DNA from 3 places in the Bacillus sp. VA13 genome. Region 1 is predicted to be linked to each of the others. Evidence: riboswitches for the same ligand, from Rfam matches in the RefSeq annotation. Region 1 holds a riboswitch; each other region holds the start of a gene.
The links. Region 1 has a riboswitch for S-adenosylmethionine ahead of AC0C66_RS09310 (5-methyltetrahydropteroyltriglutamate--homocysteine S-methyltransferase). Riboswitches for the same ligand answer to the same signal wherever they lie in the genome.
Positions count from the first base shown of each region.

Region 1 (6,092 bases):
TGCGCCGATTTGCGCGTTATTTGCGGTGCTGCTGACAGATCCAAGCCATGTGCTTCCTTTTTTCTCCTCGATTTTTATGGAGAAGATGGCGGGTTTTATTAAGCTGTATTTCCCGGTATTTTTACTCGGTGCGATTTTTGGAAAAGTCGTTGAAATGTCCGGGCTTGCGGCATCGATTGCGAAAACGATTGTCAGGCTTGTCGGGGCAAAAAGAGCGATACTTGCCATTGTGCTGATGGGCGCTATCTTGACGTACAGCGGCGTCAGCCTATTTGTTGTCGTGTTTGCCGTGTATCCGTTTGCGAAAAATCTGTTCCGAGAAGCTAACATACCGAAACGCCTCATCCCGGGAACGATTGCTTTAGGGGCTTTTACATTTACAATGGACGCACTTCCGGGGACGCCGCAAATTCAAAATGTCATCCCGACGACGTTTTTCAAAACAGACATTTATGCCGCTCCTTGGCTTGGCTTGTTCGGCGCAGTGATTGTGCTGGCAGCGGGCATGATGTATTTGGAATCGAGGCGAAAAAAAGCGCAGACATCCGGCGAAGGCTACGGCGGTTTTGATTCGGAGAATACTGCTGCTCTTGAATCGCCTGAGTTCACGGCCGAACCGGACAAAAGCCCGGTGCAGCATGCGCTTGCCTTTGTCCCGCTTATACTCGTAGGTGCAGTGAATAAATGTTTCACCATATACCTTCCAAAGTGGTATCCGAATGGATTTGATTTTTCATCGATCGGATTAAAGGAATTCGGCAAGCTCGATATTTCTTCAGCGGCTGCTATTTGGTCGGTGGAGCTCGCTCTGGTGATTGGCATCATTACAACGATTTTATTTGATTGGAGAAGGGTGTTTGCCCAAATGAAGGAAGGGCTGAATGAAGGGATCGGCGGTGCCTTGCTGGCATCTATGAATACGGGTGCCGAGTATGGTTTCGGCGGCGTTATCGCCGCGCTGCCGGGGTTTCACAAGCTGAGCAGCGGAATCTCGCACACCTTTACCGATCCGCTTGTGAACGGGGCCGTCACGACAACTGCACTGGCGGGGATCACCGGATCGGCTTCAGGAGGTATGGGCATTGCACTAAGCGCGATGTCGGATCAATACTTGCAGGCGATTCAGGCTTACAACATTCCGCCGGAAGTGATGCATCGAGTCATATCGATGGCATCAGGCGGCATGGATACGCTGCCGCATAATGGCGCTGTTATCACGCTTCTGGCCGTGACAGGACTAACTCACCGGCAATCGTATCGGGATATTTTTGCAATCACGCTCATTAAAACGGCTGCCGTATTTGCTGTGATCGCGATTTACAGCCTGACCGGTCTAGTGTAAGAGAAAACGAAAGGGGCATCAATATGGGAAAAGTACTGTCATCAAGTAAGGAAGCTGCGGAACTGATTCATGATGGAGATACACTGATCGCAGGAGGATTCGGGCTCTGCGGCATTCCTGAACAGCTCATTTTGGCGATAAGAGATCAGGGAGTAAAGGATTTAACCGTTGTCAGCAACAATTGCGGAGTTGATGACTGGGGGCTTGGTTTGCTTTTGGCTAACAGGCAAATCAAGAAAATGATCGCATCCTATGTCGGTGAAAATAAAATTTTTGAGCGGCAGTTTTTAAGCGGAGAGCTTGAGGTTGAACTTGTTCCCCAAGGAACGCTCGCTGAGAGAATTCGTGCAGGCGGTGCGGGCATACCGGGATTTTACACGGCGACAGGCGTTGGTACTTCAATAGCAGAGGGAAAAGAACATAAAACGTTCGGAGGCCGGACATATGTACTGGAGCGAGGCATCACCGGCGACGTGGCGATTGTCAAAGCGTGGAAAGCGGACACCATGGGGAATTTGGTTTTTCGGAAAACGGCGAGAAATTTCAATCCCGTTGCCGCCATGGCAGGGAAGATTACGATTGCCGAGGCAGAAGAAATCGTGGAAGCGGGAGAGCTCGATCCAGATCATATCCATACGCCGGGAATTTACGTACAGCATGTGGTGCTTGGCGCGAGCCATGAAAAACGGATTGAAAAGCGAACAGTCCGACAAGCGGCGGGAAAGGGTGAGGCGAAATGAAAGAAGCGAGAAAACGAATGGTCAAACGGGCTGTACAAGAAATCAAGGATGGCATGAACGTCAATCTTGGGATTGGAATGCCAACGCTTGTCGCAAATGAGATACCCGATGGCGTTCACGTCATGCTTCAGTCAGAAAACGGCTTGCTCGGGATCGGTCCGTATCCTGTGGAAGGAACGGAAGATGCGGATTTGATCAATGCAGGAAAGGAAACAATCACTGAAGTGACGGGGGCTTCCTATTTTGACAGCGCTGAGTCATTCGCAATGATAAGAGGCGGGCATATCGATTTGGCTATCCTCGGCGGCATGGAAGTTTCTGAGCAGGGCGATTTGGCCAATTGGATGATCCCAGGGAAAATGGTAAAAGGGATGGGCGGCGCCATGGATCTCGTCAACGGGGCGAAACGGATCGTTGTCATCATGGAACATGTCAATAAACATGGCGAGTCAAAGGTGAAAAAAACATGCTCGCTTCCGCTGACAGGCCAGAAAGTCGTACACAGGCTGATTACGGATTTGGCTGTTTTTGATTTTGATAACGGCCGCATGACACTGACGGAGCTTCAGGAAGGTGTCACAATTGAAGAGGTTTATGAAAAAACAGAAGCCGCTTTCGCTGTAAGCCAGTCTGTGATCAAACAAAATTCTTAATGGGAGGGTGTTTGACATGAAAAAACAAGTCGCCTTGGTGACTGGGGCAGCCGGCGGAATCGGATTCGAAATCGCGAGGGAATTCGCCCGTGAAGGCGCTAGCGTCATCGTTTCGGACCTTCATCAGGAAGCATGCGAAAAGACCGCTTCCAAGCTTGCAGAAGAAGGTTTTGACGCAGCAGCCATTCCGTGTGATGTGACAAAGGAAGCGCAAGTCGCTGATACGGTAAACGCCATCCAAAAACGATACGGCCGCTTGGATATTTTGGTGAACAATGCCGGTATTCAGCACGTCGCCCCGATTGAAGAGTTTCCGACAGAAACCTTTGAACAGCTGATCAAGGTTATGCTGACGGCGCCCTTCATCGCGATGAAGCATGTTTTTCCGATCATGAAAAAACAGCGGTTTGGCAGAATTATTAATATCGCATCTGTTAATGGTTTAGTCGGCTTTGCGGGGAAATCCGCTTATAATAGTGCCAAGCACGGCGTCATTGGACTGACAAAGGTGGGGGCGCTGGAAGGTGCGCCCCACGGCATTACAGTCAACGCGCTCTGTCCGGGTTATGTCGATACACAGCTTGTCCGCAATCAGCTGAGCGATCTTTCGAAAACGAGAAATGTCCCTTACGACTCCGTGCTTGAACAGGTCATTTTTCCGCTTGTGCCGCAAAAACGATTGCTTTCCGTCAAGGAAATCGCGGATTATGCGGTGTTTTTGGCAAGCGAGAAAGCGAAGGGTGTCACCGGGCAGGCTGTCGTCCTTGATGGAGGCTATACCGCTCAATAACATAAAAAACACACTTGCTCCGCCAGGGAATCAAGTGTGTTTTTTCTTTGCTTATTTCCAAACATCGTTAGCGATCTCAACCACATGGCGCAGCTTCGCCCATTGCTGTTCTTCAGTCAGCTTGTTGCCTTCCTCAGTTGAAGCGAATCCGCATTGAGGGCTGAGGCAAAGCTGGTCTAAGCTCACATAGCGGGACGCTTCTTCGATACGGCGTTTTACATTGTCTGGATGTTCAAGCTCACCGAATTTAGATGTCACTAAGCCAAGGACAAGCTGAAGATCAGAGCGCTTCACATAACGGAGTGGTTCAAATCCGCCTGAGCGTGAATCATCATACTCTAGGAAAAGCCCGTCCAGGTTCAAGCCGTCAAAAATGGTTTCGGCTGCTGCGTCATAGCCGCCTTCCGCTGTCCAAGTGGACTGGAAGTTGCCGCGGCAAATGTGCATTGTTACGGTCAAGTCATCCGGACGGTCTGCAATCGCGTCGTTAATGGATTTCGCAAACAGCTGGCGAAGCTCATCAGGCGTTGTTCCGAACGCTTCGATTTGTTTTAAGCCTTTTTCAGATAAGAAAACAGCCCATGCTGTATCATCAAGCTGGAGGTAGCGGCAGCCTCTGTCATAAAACGCTTGAATCGCTTTTTTATATGCTTTGGATACATCGTGCTGGAAAAGGTGATAGTCGTTTTTGTATGCATCCTTTTCCAGCTTTCCGCGGAAAAACAGCATATTCGGGCTTGGGATTGTCATCTTTGGTGTCGCGTCACCGGCAATGCTATGGAGAAAGGAGTAATCTTCAAGCATTGGGTGAGTTGAAAAGTCGATATCACCGGTCACTTTTATGCCGCGTGCTTTTGTCTGTACGTTATGGAATTGAATGCCCTGCTCAGGAGTAAACGGCTCAACGCCATCTAAGTTTTCAAGGAAATCAAAGTGCCACCACGCTCTGCGGAATTCACCGTCTGTCACGACGTTCAGGCCGGTTTCCTTCTGTTTTTCCACAATGCGGGTGATTTCATCGTTTTCGATTTGGCGAAGCTGCTCAGCCGTAATCTCGCCGGCCGCTTTTTGCAGCCGCGCTTTTTTAACGGGCTCAGATCTCAGCAGGCTTCCGACTTGATCCGCGCGAAACGGCGGTTTTTTTCTTTGAAGTGATTTTTGTTCTGCGGGTGTTGTTTGTTGTGGCATGTTGTCCATTCCTTCTTTCCATTCGAATATAAAAAAGCTCTTCCTTTGGATAAGGAAGAGCTTGTATGACAATCTCAACCTTATCTTCAAGAGCAATCATTGCTCTAAAGGATTTAGCACCATTCTGTTAAACAGCGGTTGCCGGGTATCGCAGGGCCAGTCCCTCCACCTCTCTTGATAAGGAAAACCTTTTTATGAAATTTTCTGATAGTATCTATTATTCACACATTTTATGTTTCTGTCAATGATAGATTATCTCCACACATCGTTGGCGATGTCGATCACATGGCGCAGCTTCGCCCATTGCTGCTCCTCTGTCAAAAGATTGCCTTCTTCTGTAGAGGCGAAACCGCACTGCGGGCTGAGGCACAGCTGATCCAGGCTGACAAAGCGCGCCGCTTCATTGATTCGGCGCTTCACATCCTCAGGATTTTCAAGCTCGCCGTATTTCGATGTAATCAAACCGAGTACAATTTGCAGATCCTTGCGTTTCACGAAACGGAGCGGATCAAAGTTACCGGAGCGGTCATCATCGTATTCCAAGAACAGGCCGTCCAAATGTAAGCCATCCAAAATCGTTTCCGCTACAGCGTCATAGCCTCCAGATGCCGCCCAAGTTGAACGGAAGTTGCCGCGGCAAATGTGCATCGTGATTGCTAAATCATCAGGCCGATCTGCCACTGCATCGTTAATCGTTTTGGCGAATAAGGCAGGCAATGTTTCTGGATCGCCGCCAAGCGCTCGGACGACCTCTCTGCCTTTTTCCTCAAAGAAGAGAGACCATGACGTATCATCAAGCTGAAGATAGCGGCATCCAGCGTCATAGAAGGCTTTGATTGCTTTTTTGTACGCTTGGGCCAGATCATGAAAGTATTCCTCTTGGTCGTCATAAATCCCTTTATCGGCTTTTTCACCGAAAAACAGCATATTCGGGCTCGGAATCGTCAGCTTTGGTGTCGCGTCACCGGCAGTCTCATGTAAAAATTGATAATCGGCAAGCGCGGGGTGGCTCGTAAAATCGAGTTTTCCCGTCACTTTGATGCTGCGTGCTTTTGTTTTCGCATGATGGAACTGAATCCCTTCAGCCGGGATGAACGGTTCCACACCGTCAAGCCCTTCCAGGAAATCATAATGCCACCAGGAACGTCGGAATTCCCCGTCTGTTACCACATCGAGACCGATTTCTTTTTGTTTTTCCACAGTGCGGGTGATCTCTTGATTTTCGATATCACGAAGCTGTTCCGCAGTGATCTCGCCAGCCGCTTTTTTTTGCCGGGCTTCTTTCACCGGAGCAGATCGCAGTAAACTGCCGACATGATCGGCACGGAAAGGAGCTTTGATTTGTTTTTCTGTTTTTTGTCCTGCAACATTTGTTTGTT
Region 1 is NZ_JBVQPP010000002.1:212,864-218,955, forward strand. Features, by position in the region: gene AC0C66_RS09290 (GntP family permease) at 1-1,342, shown strand, start outside; gene AC0C66_RS09295 (CoA transferase subunit A) at 1,366-2,082, shown strand; gene AC0C66_RS09300 (CoA transferase subunit B) at 2,079-2,735, shown strand; gene AC0C66_RS09305 (3-hydroxybutyrate dehydrogenase) at 2,752-3,525, shown strand; gene AC0C66_RS09310 (5-methyltetrahydropteroyltriglutamate--homocysteine S-methyltransferase) at 3,577-4,713, opposite strand; SAM riboswitch class I at 4,791-4,897, opposite strand; gene AC0C66_RS09315 (5-methyltetrahydropteroyltriglutamate--homocysteine S-methyltransferase) at 4,966-6,092, opposite strand, start outside.

Region 2 (6,092 bases), on a different contig from region 1:
TCAAATCCGGCTTCAGCAGCGTCTGTGTGCTCCGCTGCATAGTAAACGGCTTTCGGCCTGGCCCAGTAGATGGCGCCTAAGCACATGGGACACGGCTCGCAGCTCGCATATAAAATGCAATCATCAAGCTGATAGGTGTCAAGTGCCCGGCAGGCATTTCGAATAGCTGTCACTTCTGCATGGGCAGTCGGGTCATTGCTTGTTGTGACGTTGTTCTGTCCCTCGGCAATAATGGCTCCGTCTTTCACGATAACGGCTCCGAAAGGCCCGCCAACTCCCGCATTCACTCCTTCACGAGCAAGATCGACAGCCCGTTTTAAGAACTTTTCATGATTCATCCTAAACCCTCCTGTCAATTGAGTGTTATAAGTATAGCCGAAAAGAAGTGCAAAGAACATTCTCAAAAAAGTGAAAAGTAAACAAAATATTTGGGGGATTTGCTAAGATAAGAGGAGAAAAGAGGAGGGGTGATCATGCTGCATTTATATATTGCCAGGCACGGACAGACTCAATGGAACGTGGAAAAACGGATGCAGGGCTGGCTGGATTCTGATTTAACAGAACTTGGACTGTATAACGCCCGCGCTCTTGGGGAGCGTCTGAAGGATATTGAATTGAATCAGGTATACATCAGCCCGAGCAAGCGGACAGAAGAGACAGCAAAAACCGTACTGGGATCGCGGAGGCTCCCGCTGGTTAAAGATCATATGTTCAGAGAAATGTCACTGGGCTCATGGGAAGGGAAAAAACAAGAAGATATTGAAAGGGACGAACCAGATCTTTTTCATGCTTATTTTCATTATCCCGAAGCTTATCGCCAGCAGGGATGTGAAACGTTTTTTGACTTTGAAAACCGGGTAAGGCTAGCTCTCCAATCTATTTTAGACAGCCATTCTTCCGGTAATGTTCTCTTGGTTACCCATTCTGTCTTTATATTAATGCTGTTAAATATCATAAAGGGAAGACGCGTTCATGACATATGGAATTCTGCTTACATACATGATACATCATTGAGCCTTGTGGAATTTGATGAAAATGGAACAGCCAAAATATTAATAGAAGGGGACGGGAAGCATCGGAAACCGATTTCCGCTTTCTAATAGAAAAAACCATCTGCCAAAGACAGATGGTTTCTATTTTATACAAGCTGTGTCTGCTGAGCTCTTGCCTGTTTTGCGGCTTCAACCATGTTTTTCAATGCGGCAACCGTTTCTTCCTGCTGTCTTGTTTTCAATCCGCAGTCTGGGTTTACCCAGAAGCGGTCAGTCGGACAGACGGCAAGCGCGTCAACGATAATGTTGTACATTTCTTCAGTTGACGGTACACGAGGGCTGTGAATGTCATATACACCAAGGCCTAGCCCTTTCAAATACGGATGGTCTTTTAAATAATCTAAAAATCCTCCGTGGCTTCTGCTGTGTTCGATTGTAATCACATCGGCATCAAGATCATTGATCGTATCGACGATGTCTTCGAAGTTGCTGTAGCACATATGTGTATGAATTTGCGTCTCGTTTTTCACGGAAGAAGTGGTTAATCTGAATGCTTCTGCCGCCCAAGTCAAATACTCATCCCAATCTTGGGTTTTTAATGGAAGGCCTTCGCGCAGCGCCGGTTCATCCACTTGAATAATTTGAATGCCTGCGTCTTCAAGCGCTTTTACTTCTTTGCGAAGGGCAAGCCCGATTTGGAAGGCGATTTCTTTTCTCGAAATGTCGTTTCGAGGGAAAGACCAGTTTAAGATTGTAACAGGACCGGTCAGCATTCCTTTCACATGCTTGGATGTCAGGGACTGTGCATATACCGTGTCTTTCACTGTCATCGGTTCAATGAATTCAACATCTCCGTAAATGACTGGCGGGCGGACACAGCGTGAGCCGTATGATTGAACCCAAGCGTATTTTGTGAAGGCAAAGCCGGCCAGCTTTTCACCAAAGTATTCGACCATATCTGTCCGTTCAAATTCACCGTGCACTAGCACATCAAGATCCAATTCTTCCTGAATATCAATCCATCGTTTTGTTTCCGCATTGATAAAGTCTTGGTACTGTTCATCAGACCACTCATTTTTCCGCCATTTTTGGCGTGCGCTCCGCACTTCAGCAGACTGCGGGAAGCTTCCGATCGTAGTTGTCGGCAAAAGCGGAAGGCCGAGAGAGTCATTTTGCAGGGCTAAACGTTCTTCAAACGGAATCGGGCGTTTGAAGTCTTTATCGGTTAATTGCTCAAGTTCTTTCTTTTGTTCAGAATTTGCGCCTGTTGCAAACTGTTTGAGCGCCTGAATATCAGCTTTCGCCTGCTGAATCTGTTCGCTGATCGCCGCTTTTCCTGATACTAAACCTTCTTTCAAAGCTGTCAGCTCGGCTAGTTTTTCTTTTGCGTAGGATAATCCGTTCAGCAGATCCTTTTCCAAATGCTCATCAGGGTGCTTCGCTACCGGAACATGCAGCAGGCTGCTGGAAGGCTGAATCCACAGTTCATCAACCTTTGCAATGCTGAGAATATCAAGAACGGCATCGAGACGTTCTTCAAGATCCGCTTTCCAAATGTTGCGTCCGTCGATAACGCCGGCTGCCAGCACTTTGTCTGTTGGGAATCCGTGTGTTTTCAGCTGTTCCAGGTTTCTGCCTTTATCATGAACGAAATCAAGGCCAATTCCCTGTACCGGGTAAGAGATCAGCTCTTCATAAGCATCAACAGAATCAAAATACGTCTGCAAAAGCACATTCAAGGATGAAAGCTCGTTAGTCATGCTTTCAAATAATTCTTTTGCGCCGCGGACATCTTTGGCAGAAGCTGTAACAAGCGCCGGCTCATCGATTTGAACCCATTTTACGCCTTCTTCTTCCAGCTCTTTCAGAAGCTGTACATATAACGGCACAAGGCGTTTTTGGATCGCTTTTGCTTCAGACGGTTCATAGCCTTTAGCAAGCGTGACGAACGTATAAGGGCCGACAATCACAGGTTTTGTTTCAACGCCGTATTCCTGTTTGATCCGGCGGTAATCTGTGAGCTGTTTGTTTCTTGTCAGGCGGAATTCAATGCTCTCGTCATATTCCGGAACGATGTAATGGTAATTTGTATTAAACCATTTTGTCATTTCACTGGATACGGCGTCTTTTATTCCGCGGGCGATAGCAAAGTATGTATCGGTAGCGTCAGTCAAATGTCTGAACCGTTTCGGAATCCAGTTGAAGCTGACTGCTGTGTCGAGTACATGGTCATACTGTGTGAAATCAGAAACAGGCACAACATCAATCTGCTGGTCAATTTGTGTTTTTGCTGCGGATAAAAATAGGTCGTCGATTTGCTTTAAAAACGTATCTTTATCAGTGCTGCCTTTCCAATACGCTTCAAGTGCTTTTTTCCATTCTCTGTTCAGTCCAATTCTCGGGAATCCTACATTCGATGTTTTGATGGTTGTCATTGTTTCTCCTCCTTTATATGTAAAACACTCTCGTTAACCCGCGGATACAGGCCGCTAAGAGGTTTTCTCACAATAAAAAGCCTCTTTCCCATGAGAGAAAGAGGCTTTTCTGCGTAAAACACTGCCTCTCTCATCTCTCAGACACAATCTGATGGAATTAGCACCGTGCCTTATGAGACATCAGTCTCGGCGCGAAAAGCAGTGCGCCCCATTTCACAATGGAATTACGGTCGGTTGCTGTTGGGGTCAAAAGGCCAATCCCTCGCCCAACTCTCGATAAGAGAAAATGTTATTAATTTTTTGAAAAGTTGAATCATTTGTTGGTAATCTTAACAGTAATTCAAATTCGCTGTCAACATAGAATTTGAAATTTTATTTACAATATTTGGTTTATGTTATATAAGAAAAATAATTTTATAGGGTCATCAAATGTGATTGCTCTGCTCTTTCTGCCAGCTCATCAGGAGCAGTTAAATACAGGAATCCATTGCCTGCCAGCGTTTTAGCAATATCAAGCGGAAGAGTCCTGCGGATCAGCTGTGCATAAACCTCAGATTCAGAAAGCTTTCTTTGAAATGATTCTTCTTCATAGCTTTTGATTAAAGCAAGCGCTCCGCTGACATGGGGAGCAGCCATTGAAGTGCCGGTAAGCTTACCGTACTTCTTGTTAGGAAGAGTGGATAAGATATTTTCTCCGGGAGCCACAAGGTCAATCTCTTTATTCGCGTTAGAAAATTCTGATAATTCTCGCGCTACCGAAACAGATCCGACCGCGATGACTTCATTATAAGCCGCAGGGTAGGAAAGCTCTTCTGTGCGTTCGTCTCCGTCACCCTCATTTCCCGCTGCGCAAACGACAAGCACTCCGTTTTTGACGGCGTTTTTCACTGCTTCTGCCAGCTCTGGCACATCGCTTGGTCCGCCAAGGGACATTGAGATGATATCGACTTTCTGTTCCACCGCGTAGTTAATGCCGTTAATAATCCATTCGTATTGTCCGCTGCCGTTTTCACCGCCAAGAACCTTCACAATCAATAGGCTTGCCTCAGGCGCGACCCCGGTAATGCCGCCGTTTGAATCGTTAGCTGCAATTGTTCCAGCGACGTGTGTGCCATGTCCGTTGTAGTCGGAGATCGCATCTTCCTTGCCGCCGTCATCATCCGTGAAGTTCTTTCCGCCGATGATTTGGTTCTTTAAATCAGGATGGCTTGTGTCGCAGCCCGTATCCAATACAGCAATTTTTACATTTTTGCCTTTTACCCCTTTTGCCCACATTTCTGGCGCCTTAATCACTTTAATGCCCTCAGGAAGCTCGTTTACATCCATGATCTGCTCATTCGTCACATACGGGATCAAGCGGATTTCACCATTCATAAAAAAGCCCTCCTTTTTTATGCTTTCAAGTGGATTCAAGGGTGTTGCCTCATATTATATGAAAAAAACAACCGCTCGGACAGAGCCATTTGAAGCATTTTGAAAAAATAGGATACAACCCAAAGAATTAGTAATTTTCAAAATATTGGATGGCTTCAGCATGTATGACTGGGATTCAGCTGTTAGTCAAGTTATAATAGTGTTGGGGAAAGGAGCAGTGTGATGAAACTGAATGAAAAATTATATGCATTTTTTTCAGAACATGTTGAACAAATGGCCGAGGAATGGATTGAAACGATGGAGGAAAGCGATCCGAATTCGCTTTACGCCTTACATAATGCTTCTGTAACGGAAGAATTGAAAGAGCAGGATAGAGAATTTTATCGGCATCTGAATTACATGTATGTTTTACCGGAAAAACAATTTCTCGAAGAATTTCAAGAGTGGGTCATTGAGCTGACGAACGATCAAAAGCATCTTGACACTCCGGTTCAGTATGTCATTCGGGAGTTTATGAGAAACCGGAGATTATATACGAAGTATTTTGAGAAGTTCGCAGAAGAAAACGAGTCGGCGTTTGAATCGGGAGAGAAACAAAAATGGGCAGATTTGATTGTAAAAGTATTTGATTTTACCATTTATACCTTCGTCGATCACGCTGAAATGAATGCCAAACAGCAATTAAACGCCCAAAGAGAAATGATACTAGAATTAAGCTCGCCTATCATTACCCTGAGCAAATCAACAGCTCTGCTTCCGCTTGTCGGTGACATTGATACAGAACGGGCAAAGTTTATTCTGGAAAACACGCTTCAGGCTTGTGCAAAAAGACGCGTGGAGCATCTGTTAATCGATCTGTCAGGTGTTGTGGTGGTTGATACGATGGTAGCACACCAAATCTTTAAATTGATCGAGGCGCTCAATTTGATCGGTGTTAGGTCAACCCTGTCAGGAATCAGGCCTGAAATTGCGCAAACCGCTGTACAGCTGGGGATTGATTTTTCGAATATTACAATTAAAACCAATCTTGCCCAGGCATTAAACTATCATCAATAAGAAAAAATCCGCTATCCCCGATAGCGGATTTTTTATGAGGCAAAACAGAAAGATACGAGAAAAGATCCTGCGAATAACAAGAGAACGAGGCAAAAGAACAGCCAGTCGCGCCGGTTGACGGTTAGTGTCCGGTAATATGTCCGGTTTCTGCTTCCAGTAAAACCTTTCGATTCCATCGCAAGCGCTGTCCGTTCCGCTTTTCTAATGGCGCTTGCCAAAAGCGGGATGGTATACC
Region 2 is NZ_JBVQPP010000003.1:196,117-202,208, reverse strand. Features, by position in the region: gene guaD (guanine deaminase) at 1-338, opposite strand, end outside; gene AC0C66_RS12895 (histidine phosphatase family protein) at 474-1,100, shown strand; gene metE (5-methyltetrahydropteroyltriglutamate--homocysteine S-methyltransferase) at 1,139-3,427, opposite strand; SAM riboswitch class I at 3,555-3,710, opposite strand; gene isp (serine protease Isp) at 3,842-4,801, opposite strand; gene rsbRB (RsbT co-antagonist RsbRB) at 5,024-5,857, shown strand; gene thiX (HMP/thiamine ABC transporter permease ThiX) at 5,890-6,092, opposite strand, start outside.
Region 2: another riboswitch for S-adenosylmethionine. It lies ahead of metE (5-methyltetrahydropteroyltriglutamate--homocysteine S-methyltransferase); the one in region 1 lies ahead of AC0C66_RS09310 (5-methyltetrahydropteroyltriglutamate--homocysteine S-methyltransferase).

Region 3 (6,092 bases), on a different contig from region 1:
CGTGAGACAGAAGCATTGCTTTTTCCATTTCTGACGTATAATCGAGGTCCAGTCTATCCTGGCTGCTGCAAATAATGAATCAATCCCTTCATATATTTGCTTCTATTGTATCAACGCTGCAATGGATACCGCAAAAAGGATATGGCTTGAAATAACGGCAGATGAGACGAAGGCATCCTTTTAGATCAAATGAGAATGGTTTTTCGGAATATTCCTTCTCTTAATGCGTGGTGTTTCCAAATTCCTCTATGCACTGCTGGACAACTGTCACGCCTTGGCTGAGAGCCGCGCCGCCTCCAAATGCCGCCGCCACACTGACGGCTTCGAGAATATTTTCTTCTGTCGCTCCCTCATCAAGACAGCCTTTTGTGTGATAGATCATGCAATATTCATCCTGGGCATTGATGGCGATTCCGAGGGCGATCAGCTGTTTTTCTCTTTCAGTCAGAGAATTGCCGGCAAAGCATTGTTCAGTAAACTCGTTAAACTTTCTTCCCATCAGCGGCATCTTTTGTTCAAATGTGCCTAAACCTAATTTATACTGTTTTAGCGCGTCCTGCATGCTTCCTCTGTCTTGATTCAAAGAAAATCCCTCCATCTGTTTAACATTCCTTTTTATTATGAACAGCTTTTAGGAAAATACCCGAAAAAAACCCCGGATTTCTCATCCGGGGTTTCAGTCTTATTCAGATACAGGAAGCACAGCTCCGTCGTATTTTTTCTCGATGAAGTCTTTGATCTTTTTAGAGTGAAGAACTTCCATTAGCGCTTTGATTTTTGCAGAATCTTCTTCGCCTTTTCTTACCGCAATGATGTTAGCGTATGGGTTGTTTTTCGTTGATTCTACTTCAATCGCGTCTTTTTTAGGATTTAATTTATTTTGGATCGCATAGTTTACATTGATGAAGACCGCGTCTCCTTCTTTGTTATCATATGCTTTTGCCGTTAATTCAGGCGCTACTTTTTTGAATTCAAGGTTTTTCGGGTTTTTCTTAATGTCTTTCAATGTTGCGTCAACTGTTTCCACTTTAGAATCAAGTGTGATTAATCCTGCGTTTTCAAGCATTGCAAGCATACGGCCTTGTTCAGCGACGTTGTTTGTCAGGATAATTGTCGCACCGTTTGGAAGGTCTTTCAGTGATTTGTATTTTTTAGAGTAAATACCAAATGGCTCTAAGTGAACAGCTCCGGCATTCACAAGTTTGTAATCTGTGTTTTCTTTCATTTCTTGCTCAAGGTAAGGAATGTGCTGGAAGTAGTTCGCATCCACTTCTTTATCAGCTAAAGCTTTGTTGTACATCTTGTAATCACTAAGCACTTTCACTTTCAGCGTGTAGCCTTTTTCTTTCAACAATGGTTCAGCTTCTTTTAAAATTTCCGCATGCGGTGTTTTTGTCGCTGCAACCACAATTTCTTTCTTGCCGGATTCAGCGCCGTTATTTGAACCGCAGGCAGCCATAACCCCTGCAAACACAAGCAGTAATGCACCCAAAAATAGCTTTTTCAATGTAAATCCTCCCTTATCGTTTGTCTATAATATTTGTTATTACATCACCGATGATTTGAATAATAAAGACGATGATTAAAATAAACACAGTAGCAACGAAGGTAACATCAGCATTATTAGACTGATATCCTTCTACGTACGCAAGGTTTCCAAGGCCGCCTGAACCGATGGCTCCGGCAATTGCCGTTGAGCCAATCAAAGCGATGGCCGTAACCGTGATCCCAGAAATAAGAGCCGGCATAGACTCCGGAAGCAGCACTTTGAAAATAATCGTAGACGTTTTAGCGCCCATTGATTTAGCGGCTTCTATCACACCTTTATCAACCTCGCGCAATGCGATTTCAGCAAGGCGCGCGTAAAACGGTGCCGAACCGATCACCAGCGCCGGCAATGCGGCGTTAGGCCCTAAGATCGTGCCGACTAAGAACTTCGTAAACCCTAACAGTAAAATAATTAAAATAAGGAATGGAATCGATCTGAATATGTTGACAATGGCCGCAATCACAGAGTTGACCGCTTTATTTTGCCAAAGGCTCCCTTTGCTTGTCAGGAAAAGCAGCAAGCCGAGGATCACCCCGATGACAAAAGCAAACAATAAAGAGATCAGCGTCATATAAAGTGTTTCATATGTCGCGTTCCACAACTCAGTTAAATCAACGTTCGGAAAGTATTTTTCAAACATTCGTGATCACCTCTGCTTTCACCTGTTTGTCATTAATGAACCGGATCACGTTTTGCACTTCTTCCTCGTCTCCATCAATATGGATGAACAGTGAACCGTAAGCTCCATCCTTCGTCTGAGAGATTTTCCCTTGCAGAATATTGACGCTGACATTGAAGTTTCTGATCATCTCTGTAATCAGAGGCTGTTCAGCAGAATCACCGACAAATGTGAGCTGAACCATTTTTCCTGATGCTGTTTCATCAAGAAGGTGCTGTAGCGTTTCTTTCGTTTCTTCCGGCTCTGTCACCTGCTGAACAAATCGTTTTGTCATGTCTTCCTTCGGATTTTTGAAGACATCGAGAACTTCGCCTTCTTCCACAACCTTTCCGTTTTCCATGACAGCGACTCTGTTGCAGATTTTGCGGATGACATGCATTTCGTGTGTGATCAGCACAATCGTCAAACCGAGTCTTTCATTAATATCGGACAATAGATCCAAAATTGAATCTGTCGTTTGCGGATCTAATGCTGATGTCGCTTCATCGCAAAGGAGAACCTTCGGATTGTTTGCAAGCGCTCTGGCGATTCCGACACGCTGCTTTTGCCCGCCGCTCAGCTGAGACGGATAAGATTTTTCTTTTCCTTCTAAACCTACCAGTTTAATCAGTTCATCGGCGCGCTTGATCCGTTCGCTCTTTTTCACCCCGGCAATTTCTAAAGGAAACATGATATTGTCTCTAACGGTCCGCGACCAAAGCAAATTGAAATGCTGGAAAATCATGCTGATTTCATGGCGTGCATTTCTTAAAGCGCGTCCGTTCACTTCATTAATCTTGGTTCCCGCCACTTCCACGGTTCCTGAGGTTGGTTTCTCAAGGCCGTTCAGCAGACGGATTAAGGAACTTTTACCAGCTCCGCTATATCCTATAATTCCAAAAATCTCACCTTTTTTAATGGAAAGCGAGACATTTTGGACAGCATTGACATCTCCGTGTTTCGACTTATAAACTTTTGAAACATCTTGAAGATTGATCAAAGCAATCACCTGCCTTAACACTATTCTAAGAAATCTTCCGGGTTTTTCTGCAAAAGAAAAGCCTTTCTGCACACTTGAGCAGAAAGGCTTATATAAAATGCCTTTCTCTCATCTTTCAAAGCTGAACGCTTCGTGTGAATTGGCACCATTTCAACAGCGTTGATGGTTGCCGGGCTTCATAGGGCACTTCCCTCCACCTCTCTTGATAAGAGAAATATATAGTCTTTTTCGTCCGGAAATTCTTAATGTAGAATAGCATGGCGAATGATTAAATGTCAATAAAATAAATGATGTCAACTTTTACTATTATAATAATTACCTATTTTTTAATTCTTTAAAATCCTCTGAAAAAATCCGTTCGTCAGCCAGAGTATGGCTTCTAGTTTTAACAGGGCCCTGAATGACCCCTTTACTTTGAGGCTTCCGCTCTGAATAAGGTGCTGAAGGGAAATGTCTCCGTGCAATAAGTCAATAATTTCTGTTTGGTTTCCGTAAAAGGTCAGGTTGGACGTTTGGGGCGAAGAAATTTTTTTCATTTCTCCCTGTTCGTTTATTGAGACGGTTAAGGCTTCTGTTTCTCCTTGGAAGGTAATGAGCAATGTCGAAGCGTTCAAAAGGGGTTTTAAAAACAGATGCTGATACTCATCTTCTAAAACTTCCGCTTTCTCCATATGTACAACCTCCTATTTGTTGGTCATACATACACATTTCTCTTTCTGGCGCAAGAACCCCTTTATAAAACGAACGACAATTTCATTGGATTGTGCAGAGAAATATGTCATAAATGGGATGCGGAAGATGATTTTTGTTTGATCAGCTCATATAAATAAGAAACAGAGTGAAACGCATATCCTCTTTCGACCACTTTTCCGCCTTTAAACAGCAGAAAACAAGGGACGCTTTCAATTTGATATGCTTTTGCGAATGTCGGAGAGTAATTGACATTGTTTTTATAGAAGGCGACATCAGGCAGCATTTCTTTCACCACTGTCAGCATTTTGCTTGCAAGCTGGCAGGTGCCGCAAAACGGAGTATATAAATAAAGGAGATACACATCATCTTCAATGTGCTCAAGCTCATATTCTTGGAGTTCTTTCATGCTATACACCTCGGGATTTTCTTTCAAGAAAAATAGTATGGACATTCAAATTCGCACGCAGCAATACAGAGGCGACATGGTGCCTGGGTGCAGCCGCTACTTCCTTATAGGCTCTGTCGATATGGAGATGGCAGGCTTCGTTAAATTCTCTTTTCAGCTGTTTTCTTAATTTCTCGCCTGATTCATCAGCATCAACTAATATATAGACGTCTTTATCGTAAAGCTCGTCAGCCAATTCCTCAAGCTTCAGCTGGCTGATTGTTCCATTTGTGCAGATAATGCGCACTGGTTCATTCAGGACGCTTTCGATTTTCTCTTTATCTGTTTTCCCTTCGACAATCATAACCTTTTCCAGCTCATCCATCTTCATCTTCTTCACCTGCCGCGTCATATTTGAAACGTTCAGATTGTAAAAGAAGGCAGTGAAATTCACCGCCAACATTAACACCAGCCGTTTTCGTAGTCACAATCCACGTATTTTTCGTCGTTTCCTGAGACCACATCAGCTGTCTTATAAAATTTCTCATTTTCAAAGGAATAACCGGACTTAAGCTCATATTCATTCATGCTTGTCATTTGGCCGATCATCTCATTTTCATGATATAACGAGAGCCGGCCATTTTGAAAGCGGCCTGTCACATCATTGGTGACATCGAGCTTTTGTTTGCTGAAAGCCATATTGGACACCTCCCATAACGTTAGCGTGTCCAATTGCCTTTACAGCTATCCTGTTTTAGTCTTCTTGTGTCATCTCTTCGTATTGCTCTGCTGTCATCAGTTTTTCAATTTCAGAAGCGTCAGACGGCTCAACGACGATCATCCATGCTTTTTCGTACGGAGATTCGTTGACGAATTCCGGACTGTCATCAAGATCTTCGTTTACTTCCACAACAGTTCCGTTAATCGGTGCATAAAGCTCAGATACCGTTTTAACGGATTCAACACTGCCAAATGGCTCGTCCGCTTTGATTTCAGCGCCGACTTCAGGAAGTTCGACAAACACGATGTCGCCTAGCTCAGACTGGGCAAAATGCGTAATTCCGATTCTAGCTTTTTCTCCTTCAACTTTTACCCACTCGTGTTCTTCTGAGTAACGCAAATCTTTAGGTATGCTCAATTGAATCCCTCCATTTTTTACAGCACTACAATAAGAAGATAACATACTTTTCAAAAAAAATTTACATTAAGCCCAGTTTTCTTCAAATTGGTCTTCTTTAAATCCGACTGTCACTTTTTCGCCGTCTGTTGTAAGCGGGCGTTTGATCAGCATTCCGTCTGAAGCCAGCAGTTCAAGCTGCTCGTCCTCCGACATGTGATACAGCTTTTCCTTGAGATTCAGCTCGCGGTATTTCATGCCGCTCGTGTTGAAAAATTTCTTGAGATCCAGCCCGCTTTTTTCATAAAGCGCTTTTAGTTCTTCTTTGCTTGGAGGCTGCTCTGCAATATGTATTTCGTTTATTTCTTTCCCATGCTCTTCAAGCCATTTCTTTGCTTTGCGGCACGTTCCGCATTTAGGGTACCAGTAAAAAGTTAACGACATCTTCTTCCCCCTCAATAAAATAATCGAGGTTATTTTAACACAGTTTGTTTTAAAAACCTAAAACAGTGCTTCTTAAAAAAGCTCCGCGCATGCGGAGCTCTTGGCCAATCAGACAATATATTTTTCAGCCTCAAAAACGCCCGCTGCCGCTTCACGTTTTTTCTGAATGACGTTTTTAGGTGTTACGCGCGTGAGCTTGCGCAGAGCGGAAAGCATCATGCGGAGTGAATCTCCTTCTTCCATTGC
Region 3 is NZ_JBVQPP010000005.1:114,613-120,704, reverse strand. Features, by position in the region: gene AC0C66_RS18215 (YuzK family famiily protein) at 1-28, opposite strand, end outside; gene AC0C66_RS18210 (carboxymuconolactone decarboxylase family protein) at 221-598, opposite strand; gene metQ (methionine ABC transporter substrate-binding lipoprotein MetQ) at 683-1,507, opposite strand; gene metP (methionine ABC transporter permease MetP) at 1,521-2,189, opposite strand; gene metN (methionine ABC transporter ATP-binding protein MetN) at 2,182-3,207, opposite strand; SAM riboswitch class I at 3,313-3,419, opposite strand; gene AC0C66_RS18190 (SCP2 sterol-binding domain-containing protein) at 3,534-3,878, opposite strand; gene AC0C66_RS18185 (thioredoxin family protein) at 3,986-4,306, opposite strand; gene AC0C66_RS18180 (toprim domain-containing protein) at 4,308-4,670, opposite strand; gene AC0C66_RS18175 (YusG family protein) at 4,748-4,984, opposite strand; gene gcvH (glycine cleavage system protein GcvH) at 5,040-5,423, opposite strand; gene AC0C66_RS18165 (arsenate reductase family protein) at 5,490-5,846, opposite strand; gene fadE (acyl-CoA dehydrogenase FadE) at 5,955-6,092, opposite strand, start outside.
Region 3: another riboswitch for S-adenosylmethionine. It lies ahead of metN (methionine ABC transporter ATP-binding protein MetN); the one in region 1 lies ahead of AC0C66_RS09310 (5-methyltetrahydropteroyltriglutamate--homocysteine S-methyltransferase).